DNA from 2 places in the Franconibacter pulveris genome. Region 1 is predicted to be linked to the other one. Evidence: predicted binding sites of a transcription regulator. Region 1 holds the regulator's gene; the other holds the start of a gene.

Region 1 (8,082 bases):
GGCGACAGCGATGAGTGGAGCTTCGGCGCTCAGATGGAAATCTGGTGGTAATCCGCATCATCTTAGCTGTACCAGAGAGGGGCGAAAGCCCCTCTTTACCCTCACAAGTTAAGTTATTCAGGATGCGGCGCGCTATTGCCTGGCTACCGTCGCATTCGTTCAAATAAGGTTATAACAATGAAAATGAAAAAAAGTCTTGTCGCGCTCTGCCTGAGCGCAGGGTTGCTCGCCTGCGCGCCGATTGTCAGCTTCGCTGATGTAAATATAGTGCCGCAAAATACTTCCGCCGCGCCTGCAATCCCGGCTTCGGCATTACAGCAAATTGTCTGGACGCCGGTCGCCCAATCACAAACGCAGACTACGCAAGTTGCCACCGCCGGCCAAACGCTGAACGTGCCGGGGATTAGCGGCAAAGTCGTGGCTTACAGCGTGCCGGCAAACATCGGCGAACTGAATATTACGTTGACCAGCCTTGGCGAAAAGCAACGATCTATTTTTGCGCCAAACCTGCTGGTATTAGATCAGAATCTCACGCCTGCCGCCTATTTCCCAAGCAGCTATTTCGCTTATAAAGAGCCGGGCGCCGTTTCTGAAGACCGTCTTGAAGGCACCGTTAAGCTGATGCCGGCGCTGGGTCAGCAAAAACTTTATCTGCTGGTTTTCACCACGCCGCAAGATTTACAGAAGACCACGACGATGACCAACGCAGCTAAAGCCTATGCCAAAGGCGTGGGCAACGCGGTGCCCGATATCGCGGACCCGGTTGCGCGTCATACTACTGACGGTACGTTGAAGCTGAAAGTGAGCACTAACTCCGCCTCCAGCATCCTGGTTGGCCCGCTGTTTGGCTCTTCCAGCCAGGCTTCTGTCACCGTGGGCAATACTGCCGCGCCTGCAACGGCGTATGCTGCGCCAGCGCCTGCCGCCGCGCCAGCACCTGCTACCGCTTACGCCGCGCCCGCTCCGGCGCCTGCCGCAGCCCCTGCGCCTGGCGCGAAGAGCGAGCCGGTGCTGAACGATACCGAAACCTATTTTAATCAGGCCATTAAGCAAGCGGTCGCCAAAGGGGATGTCGACAAGGCCCTGAAACTGCTGAATGAAGCCGAGCGTCTGGGTTCTACCTCCGCCCGTCAAACTTTTATCAGCAGTGTAAAAGGCAAGGGGTGACCGTCTCCCCGCATTGCTGATGCTTGCAAGACCTGGTGCGCTTCGGCGCACCTTTTTTATTTTCTCCGCCGCGTTGTTGCACCCCTGTTGCGTTTTTGATCGCCAAAAACGGTTTGCCCGCCACCTCTGCGCCTTTCTGCGCTACAATGCCCCGTCAAACAGCCCCGGAGAATGATGCATGTCCCACCCCGCGCTGATGCAGCTTCGCGCGTTGTCTTTTACAACCGATACCGCCTCCCTGGATGAGAACCTGCTCGACTGGCTGATGCTGGAAGATTCCATGACTAAACGCTTTGAACAACACTGCAAGCGCGTAAGCGTGGATTTGTTATTTGAAGGTTTTGTCAGCCCGCAGGAGATTGCGGCGGAGCGCGAGTGGCTGCCGCTGGAAGAGACCTACTGGCTGCGTGAAATTGTGCTCTGCGGCGACGGCGAACCCTGGCTTGTTGGGCGCACCGTGGTGCCGCAGTCTACACTCAATGGACCCGAATTAGCCTTACAGAATATGGGGACTACGCCGCTGGGTCGCTACCTGTTTACCTCATCGACCCTGACCCGGGATTTTATCCATCCGGGCCGCAGCGGCGAGCTGTGGGGGCGCCGTTCCCGGCTGCGCCTTTCCGGCAAACCGCTGTTACTGACTGAACTGTTTTTGCCTGCATCGCCATTGTATTAAGAGGAAGAGAAATGGAGTGGAGTCTGACGCAGAATAAGCTGCTCGCTTATCATCGCCTGATGCGTACCGACAAACCGATTGGCGCCTTGCTGCTGCTGTGGCCGACCCTGTGGGCGTTATGGGTGGCGACGCCCGGCGTACCGCCGCTGTGGATCCTGGCGGTGTTTGTGGCGGGCGTCTGGCTGATGCGCGCCGCGGGATGCGTGGTCAACGATTATGCCGATCGTAAATTTGACGGTCACGTAAAGCGCACGGCAAACCGACCGCTGCCGAGCGGCGCGGTAACGGAGAGAGAAGCGAAAAACCTGTTTGTGGTGCTGGTGCTTATCTCCTTCGCGCTGGTGCTGACGCTCAACCTGATGACCATCCTGCTCTCTGTCGCCGCGCTGGCGCTGGCGTGGATGTATCCTTTTATGAAGCGCTACACGCATCTGCCGCAGGTGGTGCTGGGCGCGGCGTTCGGCTGGTCTATTCCGATGGCTTTTGCCGCCGTGAGCGAAACCGTGCCGCTTAGCTGCTGGCTGATGTTTCTCGCGAATATCTGCTGGGCTGTGGCCTATGACACCGAGTACGCCATGGTCGATCGTGATGACGATGTGAAGATAGGGGTGAAATCCACCGCTATTCTGTTTGGTCAGTACGATAAATTGATTATTGGTCTGTTGCAGATAGCCGTACTGGCGCTGATGACCGCGATTGGTTGGTTGAATGGCCTGGGCGGTGCATTTTACGCTTCCGTGGCGGTGGCGGGCGTGCTGTTTGTTTATCAGCAGAAGATCATTGCCGGTCGCGATCGCGACGCCTGTTTTAAGGCGTTTCTCAATAATAACTACGTAGGCCTGGCGCTGTTTGTGGGGCTGGCGGTGAGTTATTTACGATTCTGACAGGCGAGGCGTGAAATAAAAAAAGGCGGGTTTCCCCGCCTTTTTTTATTCGCCAGCCTGTGCGGCGGCGCTCTCAATCGTTAACCGTACGTCGGAAGTCATCAACTCCGCCAGCAGCTGGTAAACCTTCATGGTTTCCGCCGGCTCGGCATCGCCGGTATCGCTGATGTAGCCTTCGTCACGCAGCGTCAACACCAGCGTGGAGAACACGGCTTTGTCGAAAAACTCCGGCGCGTTGATACCGTGCAGCACCGACAGACGCTGGGCCACGGTGCGGCTCTCTTTTTCAAGCGTGCCGCGGTTGATAGAGGGGTTAGCGCTCAGCAGCCAGAAGGTAATCGCATAGCGTTGCAGCGTCTCGCGCACGCCCGCCGCCAGCAATTGCATGGTGCGTGAACGCGCCGGGTTGAGCTGCACTTCCGCCGCTTCTTCGACAATCAGCCCCTGGCGCGCCATTTCCGCGACCAGCGCATCGGTCACCGCCTGCACTTCCGTTGTCTCCCAACGCAGGAACAGCTCCGCCTTGAGAAGCGGGTAGAGCACTTCTACCTGACGCTGCAACGCTTCACGGCTGATACGGCGGTGTTGGGTGATAATCGCCGCCAGCAGCGAAGGCAGCACCAGCATGTGCATGATGTTATTACGGTAATAGGTCATCAACACCGCCTGCTCGCGCGGCAGAATGATGATATCGCCGATGGTGTCTTTCTCTACCTCGAACTTGTTCATCTGCAGCGCGTGATCGATAAGCGCGCTGGCGCTGGCGTCCGGGACGGTGGAGTCGCCGGAATAAGGCACGTTGCGCAGCAGATCAAGGTAGCATTCCAGCTGTTCAGTAAGCTGCTCGCGGGTCAGCGAGCGCTGGCGGGAAGCGAGCAGGGCGGTGCAGCAAAGGTTCATGGCGTTGGCCGCCCCGGCGTTGTTGATTCGCACCATCAGCTTCGCGGCGATATCGTTAACCGTGGGGGTAAGCCAGGCCGGGCGCACCGCCTCGATCGGGTCGATAGCGTCGCGCCATTCCGGCACGCGCTGGTTAAGGTAGGTCATCAACGGCATTGGCTCGCCGAAGTTAACGTACCCCTGGCCCAGATTACGAAGCTTGCTTAAGCCACGAAGCATCTGCAGCAGGTTCTCTTTCTCTTTCGTGGCGCCGCGCAGTTCTTTGGCGTAAGTGCCCACTTCCATGACATGCTCGTAGCCGATGTAAATCGGCACCAGCGTAATGGGACGAGAGCCGCCGCGCAGCATCGCCTGGATAGTCATCGACAGGGTGCCGGTTTTCGGATCCAGCAGACGGCCGGTGCGCGAGCGCCCGCCTTCCACAAAGTACTCTACCGAATAGCCGCGGCTGAACAGCTCGCCCAGGTATTCACGAAAGACGGTGGAGTAGAGCTTATTGCCTTTAAAGGTGCGGCGGATAAAGAACGCCCCAAGGCGGCGGAAAATCGGCCCCGCTGGCCAGAAGTTAAGGTTAATGCCGGCGGCGATATGCGGCGGCACCAGACCCTGGTGATAAAGCACGTAGGAGAGCAGCAGATAGTCCATATGGCTGCGGTGGCAGGGCACATAGACGATTTCGTGACCGTCATGGGCCAGCTGGCGCACGCGTTCGGCGTTATGAACATTAATGCCCTGATAAAGCCGGTTCCAGGTAAAGCCCAGAATACGATCGGAGACGCGAATCATCTCATAAGAGAAATTGGCGGCGATCTCTTCCATCAGCGCCACCGCGTTCTGCTGCGCTTTTTCGTGGGAGATTTTCTTGGTGCGCGCTTCGTCTTCGACCGCGCGAGCGATGGCTTTTGAGGCCAGCAGCTTATTGAACAGATCCTGGCGCGCCGGCAGACGCGGGCCTACCGCCGCCAGACGCTGGCGGGCGAAATGCATGCGCGCCACGCGGGCAAGCTTCTGCGCGATGGTTTTATCGGTGCCGTGCTCTGTCGCCATGCGGCGCAGGGATACCGGCTGCGAGAAGCGAACAAAGCTATCGCGGCCAAGCCAGGAGATAGCGAAAAACTTTTGTACGCCGTTAAGCAGGCGCAGCGGCGGGTTTTCTTCGCCTTTCTCACGCCCCGGCGCGCGGCCGAACATCACCGATACCGGCACCATCTGCACGTCGAGACCGGCATTGCTGCGATGCAGATCCAGGTACTCGTGAAACAGCTTGATGGACTCTTCTTTCGGCGTGTACCAGGTGAAAACGCGCGGGCCGCCGTGAATAAAGATGTAGCGGGGCAATTGCGTGCCATCGATTTCCAGCGGTTCTAACGGGTCCGGTAAATCGTGGGCCAGACACTGGGCGCGCAGCGTTAACAAATCCGCTTTGGAGTTGTACGGCAAGACGTACATGATGGGACGAGAGGTATCAAGCCCCAGCTCGGCGCAAGGATCCGCCGGAATAGACTTGCTTTTTACCAGCATACTTAATGGTAAATTCAGTAATTTGTAGTACATTCGTGGCCAACCGGACATAAACGATGTAAAGCCTCTGGTTAATAATGCAATGGCGCCGTCAGAATAGCAGAAACGATGCGGAATTTCTGTGGTGCTTCGTTGTTGAGCGCAATAGCATTGACGCTGATAAATCAAAAAGGTTTCTTTTTCATGGCCAATAACACCACCGGACTCACCCGAATCATTAAAGCGGCAGGCTACTCCTGGAAAGGAATTAGCGCGGCATGGAGGAATGAGGCGGCGTTCCGCCAGGAAGGCGTGGCGACAATACTCGCCATACTTATCGCCTGCTGGCTGGATGTCGACCCAATTACCCGCGTGCTGCTGATTGGCTCCGTTTTGCTGGTGATGATTGTGGAAATCCTGAATAGCGCTATCGAAGCGGTGGTTGACCGCATCGGGCCTGAGTTCCATGAGCTTTCCGGCCGCGCCAAGGATATGGGTTCGGCGGCGGTGTTGCTGGCGATTATCCTTGCCCTTATCACCTGGGTCACGCTGCTGTGGCAGCATTTGCGATAAGTTTTCCAGAATTGGCCGCGCTGGCGCGCTTTTTTGCGGGTAAGGTGGTTTCAAAATCGCCTTTAGCTGTATATACTCACAGCATTCACTGTATATTCACCCAGGGGGCGGAATGAAAGCATTAACTACCAGGCAACAAGAGGTGTTTGATCTCATTCGGGATCATATCAGCCAGACCGGCATGCCGCCTACTCGTGCCGAAATCGCGCAGCGTCTGGGGTTCCGTTCGCCCAACGCGGCGGAAGAGCATTTAAAAGCGCTGGCGCGTAAAGGCGTTATTGAAATCGTTTCCGGCGCTTCCCGCGGCATTCGTCTGTTGCAGGAAGATGAAGAGGGCCTGCCGCTGGTGGGGCGCGTCGCCGCTGGCGAACCGCTGCTGGCGCAGCAGCATATCGAAGGCCACTACCAGGTCGACCCTTCTCTCTTTAAGCCGAGCGCGGATTTTCTGCTGCGCGTTAGCGGCATGTCGATGAAAGACATCGGCATTATGGATGGCGATCTGCTGGCGGTGCATAAAACGCAGGATGTGCGTAACGGCCAGGTCGTGGTGGCGCGTATCGATGATGAAGTCACCGTTAAGCGCCTGAAAAAGCAAGGCAACACCGTCGAGCTGCTGCCGGAAAACAACGAATTCAAACCTATTGTGGTTGACCTGCGCGAGCACACCTTCTCTATTGAAGGGTTGGCCGTAGGGGTCATCCGCAACGGCGAATGGCTTTAACGCTCGCCTGATTGATAAACACACCGCAACGCAGCGCCCCTCGTTGCGGTTTTTTTTATCTTCTTTTCTCAGACTGCGTCCCCATGCCTTTTTTCTCACAGACTGACCGCGCGCTCTGGCGGCTTGCGCTGCCGATGATTTTCTCCAACATCACCGTTCCCCTGCTGGGCCTCGTCGATACGGCGGTCATAGGCCATCTTGACAGCGCCGACTATCTGGGCGGCGTGGCCGTAGGCGCAACCACCACCAGCTTCCTCTTTATGCTGCTGCTTTTTCTGCGTATGAGCACCACCGGGCTGACCGCGCAAGCCTTCGGCGCTCAGGATCCTACCCGGCTTGCCCGCGCGCTGGTGCAGCCGATACTGCTGGCCGTGGGGGCGGGGCTGATTATTATGCTGTTGCGTACGCCGCTGATTGACCTGGCGCTGCATATTGTCGGCGGCAGCGAAGCGGTATTGATGCAGGCAAGGCGTTTTTTAGAGATTCGCTGGCTTAGCGCCCCCGCGTCGCTCGCCAACCTGGTGCTACTCGGCTGGCTGCTTGGCGTGCAGTATGCGCGCGCTCCAGTGATCCTGTTAGTTGTGGGAAACCTGCTTAACATCGCGCTCGATCTCTGGCTGGTCATGGGCTTGCATCTGAATGTCCGGGGAGCGGCGCTTGCCACCGCGCTTGCCGAGTACGCCACTTTCTTTCTTGGCTTGTGGATGGTAAAGGGCGTGCTGAACAGGCGCGGCATCGGCGTTTCAATGCTCGCCACGGCGTGGCGCGGCGAGTTTCGTCGCCTGCTGGCGCTTAATCGCGACATCATGCTGCGTTCGCTGCTCTTGCAGCTCTGCTTTGCCGCCGTAACCATTTTTGGCGCACGCCTTGGCAGCGAAGTGGTCGCAGTCAACGCCATCTTAATGACCTTTTTAACGTTTACCGCTTACGCGCTGGATGGGTTCGCTTATGCCGTCGAAGCGCATTCCGGGCAGGCTTATGGCGCGCGAGACGGAAGCCAACTGCTGGATGTCTGGCAGGCGGCGTGTCGGCAGGCGGGCATTGTGGCGCTGGCGTTTAGCCTCTGCTGGGCCTTTTTCGGCGAAACGGTTGTTTCACTGCTGACCTCACTGCCCGCCTTGCAGCAGCAGGCCGACAACTATTTGCCCTGGCAGGTCGTGCTGCCGATTATTGGCGTGTGGTGTTATCTGCTGGACGGTATGTTTATCGGCGCGACGCGCGCATCTGAGATGCGCAACAGCATGGCGGTGGCGGCGCTGGGGTTTGCCGTCACGCTGCTTACGCTGCCGTGGCTTGGCAATCATGGTCTGTGGCTGGCGCTGACCGTTTTTCTTGCGCTGCGCGGCCTGTCGCTTGGTTACCTCTGGCGAAAGCGCTGGCGAGAGCAAAGCTGGTTCTTGCCGACGAACCATCGTTAACCAGGTCAGGTAAGCGGGGAGCGCTACGCGGGGTTCCCCCCTCTTTTTTATGCCGCTGGTTTGTACGACTAAAGTCGACTCGATGGTTAAAAATTCTGAATCGGTCCGTCATCACCGCATCGCGAACTATAATAATAATCACGTCCAGCAGATATTAAGTATTCATCAGGACGTTGAATGGAGTTTCACTTACACGACCGAATAAGAGGACTTTACAATGAACAGAGACGAAGCCGGCGGTAA
Region 2 (8,082 bases), 1.3 Mb from region 1:
TGCGCTGGTGGCGCACGATCACTGTAAATCGACGCTGATGAAGTGGGTTGAGCAACACAAAGCGATCCTTGAACATCACACGCTCTATGCGACAGGCACTACCGGCAACCTTATCCAGCGCGCTACCGGGCTTAATGTGAACGCCATGCTGAGCGGCCCGATGGGCGGCGACCAGCAGGTCGGCGCCATGATTTCCGAAGGAAAAATCGACGTACTGATTTTCTTCTGGGACCCGCTTAACGCCGTACCGCACGACCCGGACGTCAAGGCGCTGCTGCGGCTGGCCACCGTCTGGAATATCCCGGTCGCCACTAACGTCTCTACAGCCGATTTTATTATTCAGTCGCCCGACTTTCGCAATAGCGTGGCTATCCAGATTCCGGATTACGCGCGCTACCTCGCCGAACGCCTGAAATAAATTACGGTTTTCGCGCCACCGGTACGCCGAGCTGATGTAATTCGTCGACGAAACAAGATGGCGCCTCTTTATCATAAAGCAGCCAGACGCGATGACGCGCCCGGGTTAACGCGACATAAAGCAGGCGCCGTTCCTCGGCATCAGGGAAATCTTCCGGCTGCGGCAACAGCGCCTGTTCCATGACTGATTCGCGCGCAGGCGCCGGGAACCCCTCTCGCCCTTCCTGCAAACCAACGATAATCACGTAATCCGCCTGTTGGCCTTTGCTGGCGTGAATCGTCATAAACTCAAGCGGCAGCTTAGGCCAGCGCGTCGCCGCTTTATCCAGCTCCGCCGGGCGCAAATGGTGATAGCGCGCCAGCACCAGCACCCGCTCGTGCGGTTTCACAAAACCGCTCAGCTTATCCAGCAGCGCTTCAAGCATATTTTGCGCCAGCAGCGTTACCGCTTTTTTATCTCCCGGGGTCAGGCTGTTCAGCGGCTTCGCCAGTTGATGTGGGTTTTGCTGCACAAAACGATTGGCGATTTCGCCAATACGCTGGTTGAAGCGATAGGTGGTGTCGAGAGCGCAATTGTCCCCTTCGCCAAAATGATGAGCGAAAGATGTCGTCAGCAGCAACTCTGCTCCGCTGAAGCGGTAAATAGCCTGCCAGTCATCGCCTACGGCGAAAAGCGAGGTGCCGGAATTTTGACGACGCAACGCCGCCAGCAGCGCCGCGCGCTGGGGAGAGATATCCTGAAACTCATCCACCAGGATGTGCTTCCATGGGCTAATAAAGCGGCCTTTCTCCAGCACGTTGATAGCCTGATGAATCAGCCCTGAGAAGTCGACTGCGCCCTCGGCTTTCAGCGCGGCTTTCCACGCCTTTAGCAATGGCGCCATCAGTTTCACGCGCTTCTGGAAGCCATCACGCACCGCTTCGTCGGCATCCGCAATCATCTCCGCCTGCGAGCCGCCATGCATGCGCATCAACCCCAGCCAACGGTCAAGCCTGCCCGCGAGCCGCCTTGCGAGACGATCGTCCTGCCAGAAATCGCCCTCCGGCAGTTCCCACTCCAGTTCCTCTTCCAGCCATAGCCGCCAGCCTTTCGCCTGCGCTTTTTTCTGCTGGCACTGCTCACGCCAGGCGTCAATCAACAGCGCATGACGCGCTTCAGTGTCATTCTCAAGCTCGCTGACCTTTGGCGCTTTTTTACTCCCCTGCTGGATAATGTGCAGCGCCAGCGCATGGAAGGTACGGGCGCTAATCTCTTCGGTATGCAGCCGCTCCCGGATGCGCTCATCCATCTCCTGCGCCGCTTTACGCCCGAACGCCAGCAGCAAAATCTGCTCAGGCAGCGCTTCGCCGCGCGTCATCAGCCAGCCTGCCCGGGCCACCAGCACGGACGTTTTACCGCTGCCAGCGCCTGCGAGCACAAGCAGCGACGTTTCGCCATTCACTACCGCACGCGCCTGTGAAGGGTTAAGCGGCGCGCTTTCGACGCTTGCGAAGAAATCAGTATATTTTTCAAGCATCTTTTCCGTATAAGACTGGTTATGCGCCAGCCGCGCGGCGTCTATATTCGTTAACCATGTCTGGCACTGGCCCCAGAGGTCGCGGCAGTTATCGAATTCTTCCAGACGCGACATCGGCAATGGCAACGCGCTAAAAGCATCGCGAATGCGCTGTTGCACGCCTTCCACTTCCTTGCGCCGCAGCCATTTATCTTCACCCGTCTGCGCCGCGATGCGTGTAAGCTCAGCCTGAAGCACGCCCGCCGCCACTTCGCTCATCTCTTCGCTCCACTGCTGCCAGAGCGCCTGCAAATGATGATAAAAGCGCTGCGTATCGCTCCACTCGGTGCCATGCAATCGCACCACTTTATTGTCCGGCAATACAAATTCCAGCTCGCCCCATACCAGACCGCGCTTGCAGTTAATGGCTAATAGCTGGTTAAAAGGCAGCAAGTATTCATGCCGATCGCCGGAAACTTTGACCCCTGCGGAGAGAATTTCCACCCGGTCGTAAGGGTGCTGAGCGAGACGTTTTCCCAGAGAAGTTGCTTTCAGTTCCATGAGGCTGCCAGAGAGACTTTTAGAGTGCATGCAGTTTACCCTCCGCGGATATGACGCTCCAGACCCAAAACGCGTTACAATTGCTGTGGTTATTGTTTTTCTTTCGGCACGCACACAGAGGTCCTATGCGTACTGTTCTTAATATTCTTAATTTTGTATTGGGTGGTTTTCTGACTACGCTCTCCTGGCTGCTGGCGACGGTGGTAAGCATGGTGCTGGTAATTACGCTGCCGCTTACTCGCTCCTGTTGGGAAATAACCAAGCTATCGCTGGTGCCTTACGGCAATGAAGCGATTCATGTCGATGAACTGCGTCCGGAAAGTAAAAGCGCTGTGCTGAACGCAGGTGGTACGCTGCTGAATGTTTTCTGGCTGGTGCTGTTTGGCTGGTGGCTCTGCCTGCTGCATATCACGACCGGCATCGCCCAATGCCTTACGGTGATTGGCATTCCGGTGGGTATTGCGAATTTTAAAATTGCCGCCATTGCGCTCTGGCCGGTCGGGCGTCGCGTGGTTTCCGTAGAAACGGCTCAGGCGGCCCGTGAAACTAACGCTTATCGCCATTTTCAGTCGAAGTAAGGATCGGTCGCCATTATGTTGAGCCCCCTGCTTCGCCGCTATACCTGGAATAGCGTCTGGCTTTATAACGTGCGCATTTTCATCGCGCTTAGCGGTACGGCGGCCCTGCCGTGGTGGCTGGGCGAGGTTAAGCTGACGATTCCGCTAACGCTTGGCGTGGTAGCCGCCGCGCTCACCGATCTCGACGATCGGCTGACCGGTCGCTTGCGCAATTTGATTATTACGCTGATTAGCTTTTTTATCGCCTCCGCTTCAGTGGAACTGCTTTTTCCCTGGCCGTGGCTGTTCGCGTTGGGGCTAACGCTCTCTACCAGCGGTTTTATTTTGCTGGGCGGCCTGGGTCAGCGCTACGCCACTATCGCTTTTGGCGCGCTGCTTACCGCCGTTTATACCATGCTCGGCGTTTCGCTTTATGAGCACTGGTATCAACAGCCGTTGCTGCTGTTGGCCGGAGCGGTCTGGTATAACCTGCTAACGCTGGCAGGCCATCTGATTTTCCCTATCCGCCCCCTGCAGGATAACCTTGCGCGCTGCTATGAACAGCTGGCGCACTATCTGGATATCAAATCCCGCTTCTTTGATCCGGATATTGAAAACGAAAGCCAGGTGCCGATGCTTGACCTCGCCATGGCGAATAGCCAGCTTGTGGGGACGCTGAACCAGACCAAAGCGTCGCTGCTTACGCGCCTGCGAGGCGATCGCGGACAACGTGGAACGCGCCGCACGCTTCACTACTATTTTGCGGCGCAGGATATCCACGAACGGGCCAGCTCATCTCATATTCAGTATCAGGCGCTGCGTGATAAGTTTCGTTACAGCGATATCATGTTTCGCTTCCAGCGGTTGCTTTCGATGCAGTCCCGCGCCTGCCAGCAACTGGCGCAATCCATTCTGTTGCGTACCCATTATCAGCACGACGTTCGCTTTGAGCGGGCGTTTAGTCATCTGGAGGCCGCGCTTGACCGCGTCCAGGCGTCCGGTACGTCTGCCGCTGAAATGAAGGCGCTGGGTTTTCTTATCACTAACCTCAGGGCTATCGATGCGCAACTCGCCTCTATTGAATCGGAGCAGTGGCTGGAAACGCCCCGCAGCGAGAATGAAAACCGCCTGGCGGATGACAGCCTGCACGGGTTCAGCGATATTCGCGAGCGCCTAAGCCGTAACCTTACGCCGGAGTCGGCGCTGTTTCGTCACGCTGTGCGTATGTCTGTCGTGCTCTGCGCGGGTTACGCCTTTATTCAACTGACAGGTCTGCACCACGGCTACTGGATCCTCCTTACCAGTCTGTTTGTTTGTCAGCCCAACTACAATGCCACCCGGCACCGTCTGGCATTACGCGTCATCGGTACGTTGATTGGCGTTGCCCTGGGCCTGCCCATTCTCTATTTTGTGCCTTCGCTTGAAGGACAATTAGTGCTGATGGTGGTGACAGGGGTGCTGTTTTTTGTTTTCCGCACCGTGCAATACGCTCACGCCACCATGTTTATTACGCTGCTGGTGCTGCTCTGTTTTAACCTGCTTGGCGAGGGATTCGAGGTCGCGCTACCGCGTATTGTAGATACCTTGATCGGCTGCGCCATCGCCTGGGCTGCGGTGACGTTTATCTGGCCTGACTGGCGCTTCCGCCGTCTGCCGCTGGTGCTGGAGCGCGCCCTGAATGCTAACTGCCGCTACCTGGACGCCATTCTTGAACAATATCATCAAGGGCGTGACAATCGCCTGGAATACCGTATCGCACGTCGTGATGCGCACAACCGCGATGCTGAACTGGCGTCGGTGGTATCAAACATGTCGAGCGAACCGAAAGCGACTCCTGAACTTCGGGATGCCGCGTTTCGTTTACTCTGTTTGAACCATACCTTTACCAGTTATATTTCAGCCCTCGGGGCGCATCGTGAGAAGCTTGAACGGACGGAAGTTCTGACCCTGATTGATGATGCCGTTTGCTATGTGGATGATGCGCTGCATCATCAGCCTGCCGATGAAGTAAAAGTCCAGCACGCGCTTAATGACCTGGCGCAGCGCATCAATCAGATTGAACCCCGTCCGGATAGCAAAGAACCGCTGGTATTGCAGCAAATAGGCCTGCTTATTTCCCTGCTGCCGGAAATAAGCCGACTTCAGCAGCAGATACCTCAGGAGTGAAGCGGTTTCGAGTAATGTTGAAACCACTCGTTAAGTTCCCGGCGAATATCCGCCGGGAGCGCCGCTTCATGCGTTTCGGACAGGGCGCCTTCAAGCGCATACAGTATTTTCAGTCCCAGATTCTTATTAATCTTCCGTAGCCTTAACCAGCTTTCTTTAGCCCCGCAGGCGCGTAGCATTTCAACGTTTTTGATGCCGGCCTCCCACAGCAGCGTTTCCATTTGCAGTGTGAGATTGGGTAAATCCTTTAATCGTCTCTCTGTCTCTCGCTGCGCGCGTTCATGCTGTGCCCCTACAAGAGAGATCCAGGCTTGTTCACGCAGTTGAACGGGGTTATTCCAGAGCGTGTCCCCGACAAGATAATAATTTAAGGCTATTGAACGGCCGCGACGCGTGAACGTTAGCTGTTCAGCATTGCGCATCCAGCTTTGTTCTGCGCAAAGGACACTCATCCTTAGGTAAAAGCCCCCATTGGCTACCATGCCGAACATGGTGTTTTCGATCGATAAGCCATAGCCGCCAAACAAGGCACGGCTGCGGATTTAGCCCAGAGATGAAAGCGCACTCTGTACTTTAAAGATAGTATCTTTAGAAATTTTATTCATGATTATCCCTTTCATATCAAACACTAATGAAAAAATTCCCTCTTAGTTCTTCCGCTAACTGGAACATATGCAACTTATCTCTCTTCGGCAATCCTAAAGTCACCATTGCATTCGATTGCAAATCAAAATTGCGAGGCGCTTTCAGAAATTTAGGTTGATCTTTGTCCCCACCGGCAGTACTGTATATGCATACAGTAACCTGCGGAGCTGGACCTCTTATGTACTTTTCTCAACATCAACATCGCGCAGTAAATGGTCGCCAGATGGCTGCTAACACGGCAAACACAATGGCAGACGTAGAAATGAAAGGGTTGATAAGTGAAGTGGTGTATCGAGAAGACCAGCCGTGGATGACACAACTGGTTTTATTGCCGCTGCTTCAGCAGTTAGGCCAGCAGTCTCGCTGGCAGTTGTGGCTGACGCCGCAACAGCGCTTGAGCCGTCAGTGGGTTCAGGCATCGGGTTTGCCTTTAACGAAAGTGATGCAGGTCAGCCAGATGGATCCCCAACTGACTATTAGTTCGATGATTCGCGCGCTGGAAACAGGAAACTATAGCGTGGTGATAGGCTGGCTATCACGCGATCTTAGCGATGATGAATATCGTCGCCTGACAGAAGCGGCGGAAAAGGGAAGCGCAATGGGCTTTCTGATGCGCCCTACCCTGCCGACTCATGAGGGTCATCGACCTCGCTCAGGGTTAAAAATTCACTCAAGTTTGTATCATTAAGTTAATTTAAGACTAATCTTAGCATCATTTTTTGCCCCTTACAGAGGCCTTGCCAGGTCATTAGCATGAAGCGCAATTAGCGGGCTGGGCGGGTTTTAGCCGTGTTTTCAACGGCTAAATAAGTTCCTAAAATGTTAAAAAATGTGTTCGCAAGCGCTTTTTTTCATGGGTCTGACGGAGTTCACACTTGTAAGTTTTCAACTACGTTGTAGACTTTACCTCGCCAGGGTTGCTCTCATAAACCGAAAATATCGGTAGAGTTACATATTGAGCAATAACCCCGGTGAAGGATTTAACCGTGAACTTTTCGATCTGTTCATGGCCTTTTTGGATGATAACGAGGCGCAAAAAATGAAAAAGACAGCTATCGCGATTGCAGTGGCACTGGCTGGCTTCGCTACCGTAGCGCAGGCCGCACCGAAAGATAACACCTGGTATGCGGGTGGTAAGCTGGGTTGGTCCCAGTTCCACGATACCGGTTGGTATGACAGCTCCCTGAACAACGACGGCCCGACTCATGAGAGCCAGCTCGGTGCAGGTGCGTTCGGTGGTTACCAGGTTAACCCGTACGTTGGTTTCGAAATGGGTTACGACTGGCTGGGCCGTATGCCGTACAAAGGCGACACCATCAACGGCGCATTCAAAGCTCAGGGCGTACAGCTGACCGCGAAACTGGGTTACCCGGTAGCTGATAACCTGGACGTGTACACCCGTCTGGGCGGCATGGTATGGCGCGCTGACTCCAGCAACAGCATTGCTGGCGACGACCACGACACCGGCGTTTCTCCGGTCTTCGCTGGCGGCGTAGAATGGGCGATGACCCGCGATATCGCTACCCGTCTGGAATACCAGTGGGTTAACAACATCGGCGACGGCAACACCGTTGGCGTTCGTCCGGACAACGGCATGCTGAGCGTAGGTGTTTCCTACCGTTTCGGCCAGCAGGAAGAAGCTGCTCCGGTAGTTGCTCCGGCTCCGGCTCCGGCTCCGGAAGTACAGACCAAACACTTCACCCTGAAGTCTGACGTTCTGTTCAACTTCAACAAATCTACTCTGAAACCGGAAGGTCAGCAGGCACTGGATCAGCTGTACAGCCAGCTGAGCAACCTGGATCCGAAAGACGGTTCTGTAGTGGTTCTGGGCTTCACCGACCGTATCGGTTCTGACGCTTACAACCAGGGTCTGTCCGAGAAACGTGCTCAGTCTGTTGTTGACTACCTGATCTCTAAAGGTATCCCGTCCAACAAGATTTCCGCACGTGGTATGGGCGAATCCAACCCGGTTACCGGCAACACCTGTGACAACGTGAAAGCGCGTGCAGCTCTGATCGACTGCCTGGCGCCAGATCGTCGCGTTGAAATCGAAGTTAAAGGTATCAAAGACGTTGTAACTCAGCCGCAGGCTTAAGTTATGCGTTAAAAAAACCCCGCTCCGGCGGGGTTTTTTATTATCAGCGATCCGCTTTTTTAATCATCTGATTTCTTACCTAACAGCGCCTGTAAGTCCTGCTTCAGATTCGACATCTGACTTTCATATTTTTCTTTGCGTTCTG

Evidence for each region. Region 1 encodes LexA, which represses DNA repair genes until DNA is damaged. Its sites were predicted from a motif close to TNCTGTATGTACATACAGNA; they were not measured.
Region 2: a site for LexA is predicted at 5,980-5,999, ahead of sulA (SOS-induced cell division inhibitor SulA). Genes of this name have one in related genera too.

Annotation. Positions count from the first base shown of each region.
Region 1 covers NZ_CM165555.1:351,501-359,582, forward strand. Annotated here, with positions in the region: gene ACU4F7_RS01740 (maltoporin) at 1-51, shown strand, start outside; gene malM (maltose operon protein MalM) at 178-1,167, shown strand; gene ubiC (chorismate lyase) at 1,346-1,843, shown strand; gene ubiA (4-hydroxybenzoate octaprenyltransferase) at 1,855-2,727, shown strand; gene plsB (glycerol-3-phosphate 1-O-acyltransferase PlsB) at 2,773-5,199, opposite strand; gene ACU4F7_RS01765 (diacylglycerol kinase) at 5,332-5,700, shown strand; gene lexA (transcriptional repressor LexA) at 5,813-6,421, shown strand; gene dinF (MATE family efflux transporter DinF) at 6,505-7,839, shown strand; gene ACU4F7_RS01780 (CsbD family protein) at 8,057-8,082, shown strand, end outside.
Region 2 covers NZ_CM165555.1:1,645,194-1,653,275, reverse strand. Annotated here, with positions in the region: gene mgsA (methylglyoxal synthase) at 1-418, shown strand, start outside; gene helD (DNA helicase IV) at 420-2,474, opposite strand; gene ACU4F7_RS07785 (YccF domain-containing protein) at 2,600-3,052, shown strand; gene yccS (YccS family putative transporter) at 3,065-5,197, shown strand; gene ACU4F7_RS07775 (TfoX/Sxy family DNA transformation protein) at 5,188-5,724, opposite strand; gene sulA (SOS-induced cell division inhibitor SulA) at 6,021-6,530, shown strand; gene ompA (porin OmpA) at 6,882-7,937, shown strand; gene matP (macrodomain Ter protein MatP) at 7,997-8,082, opposite strand, start outside.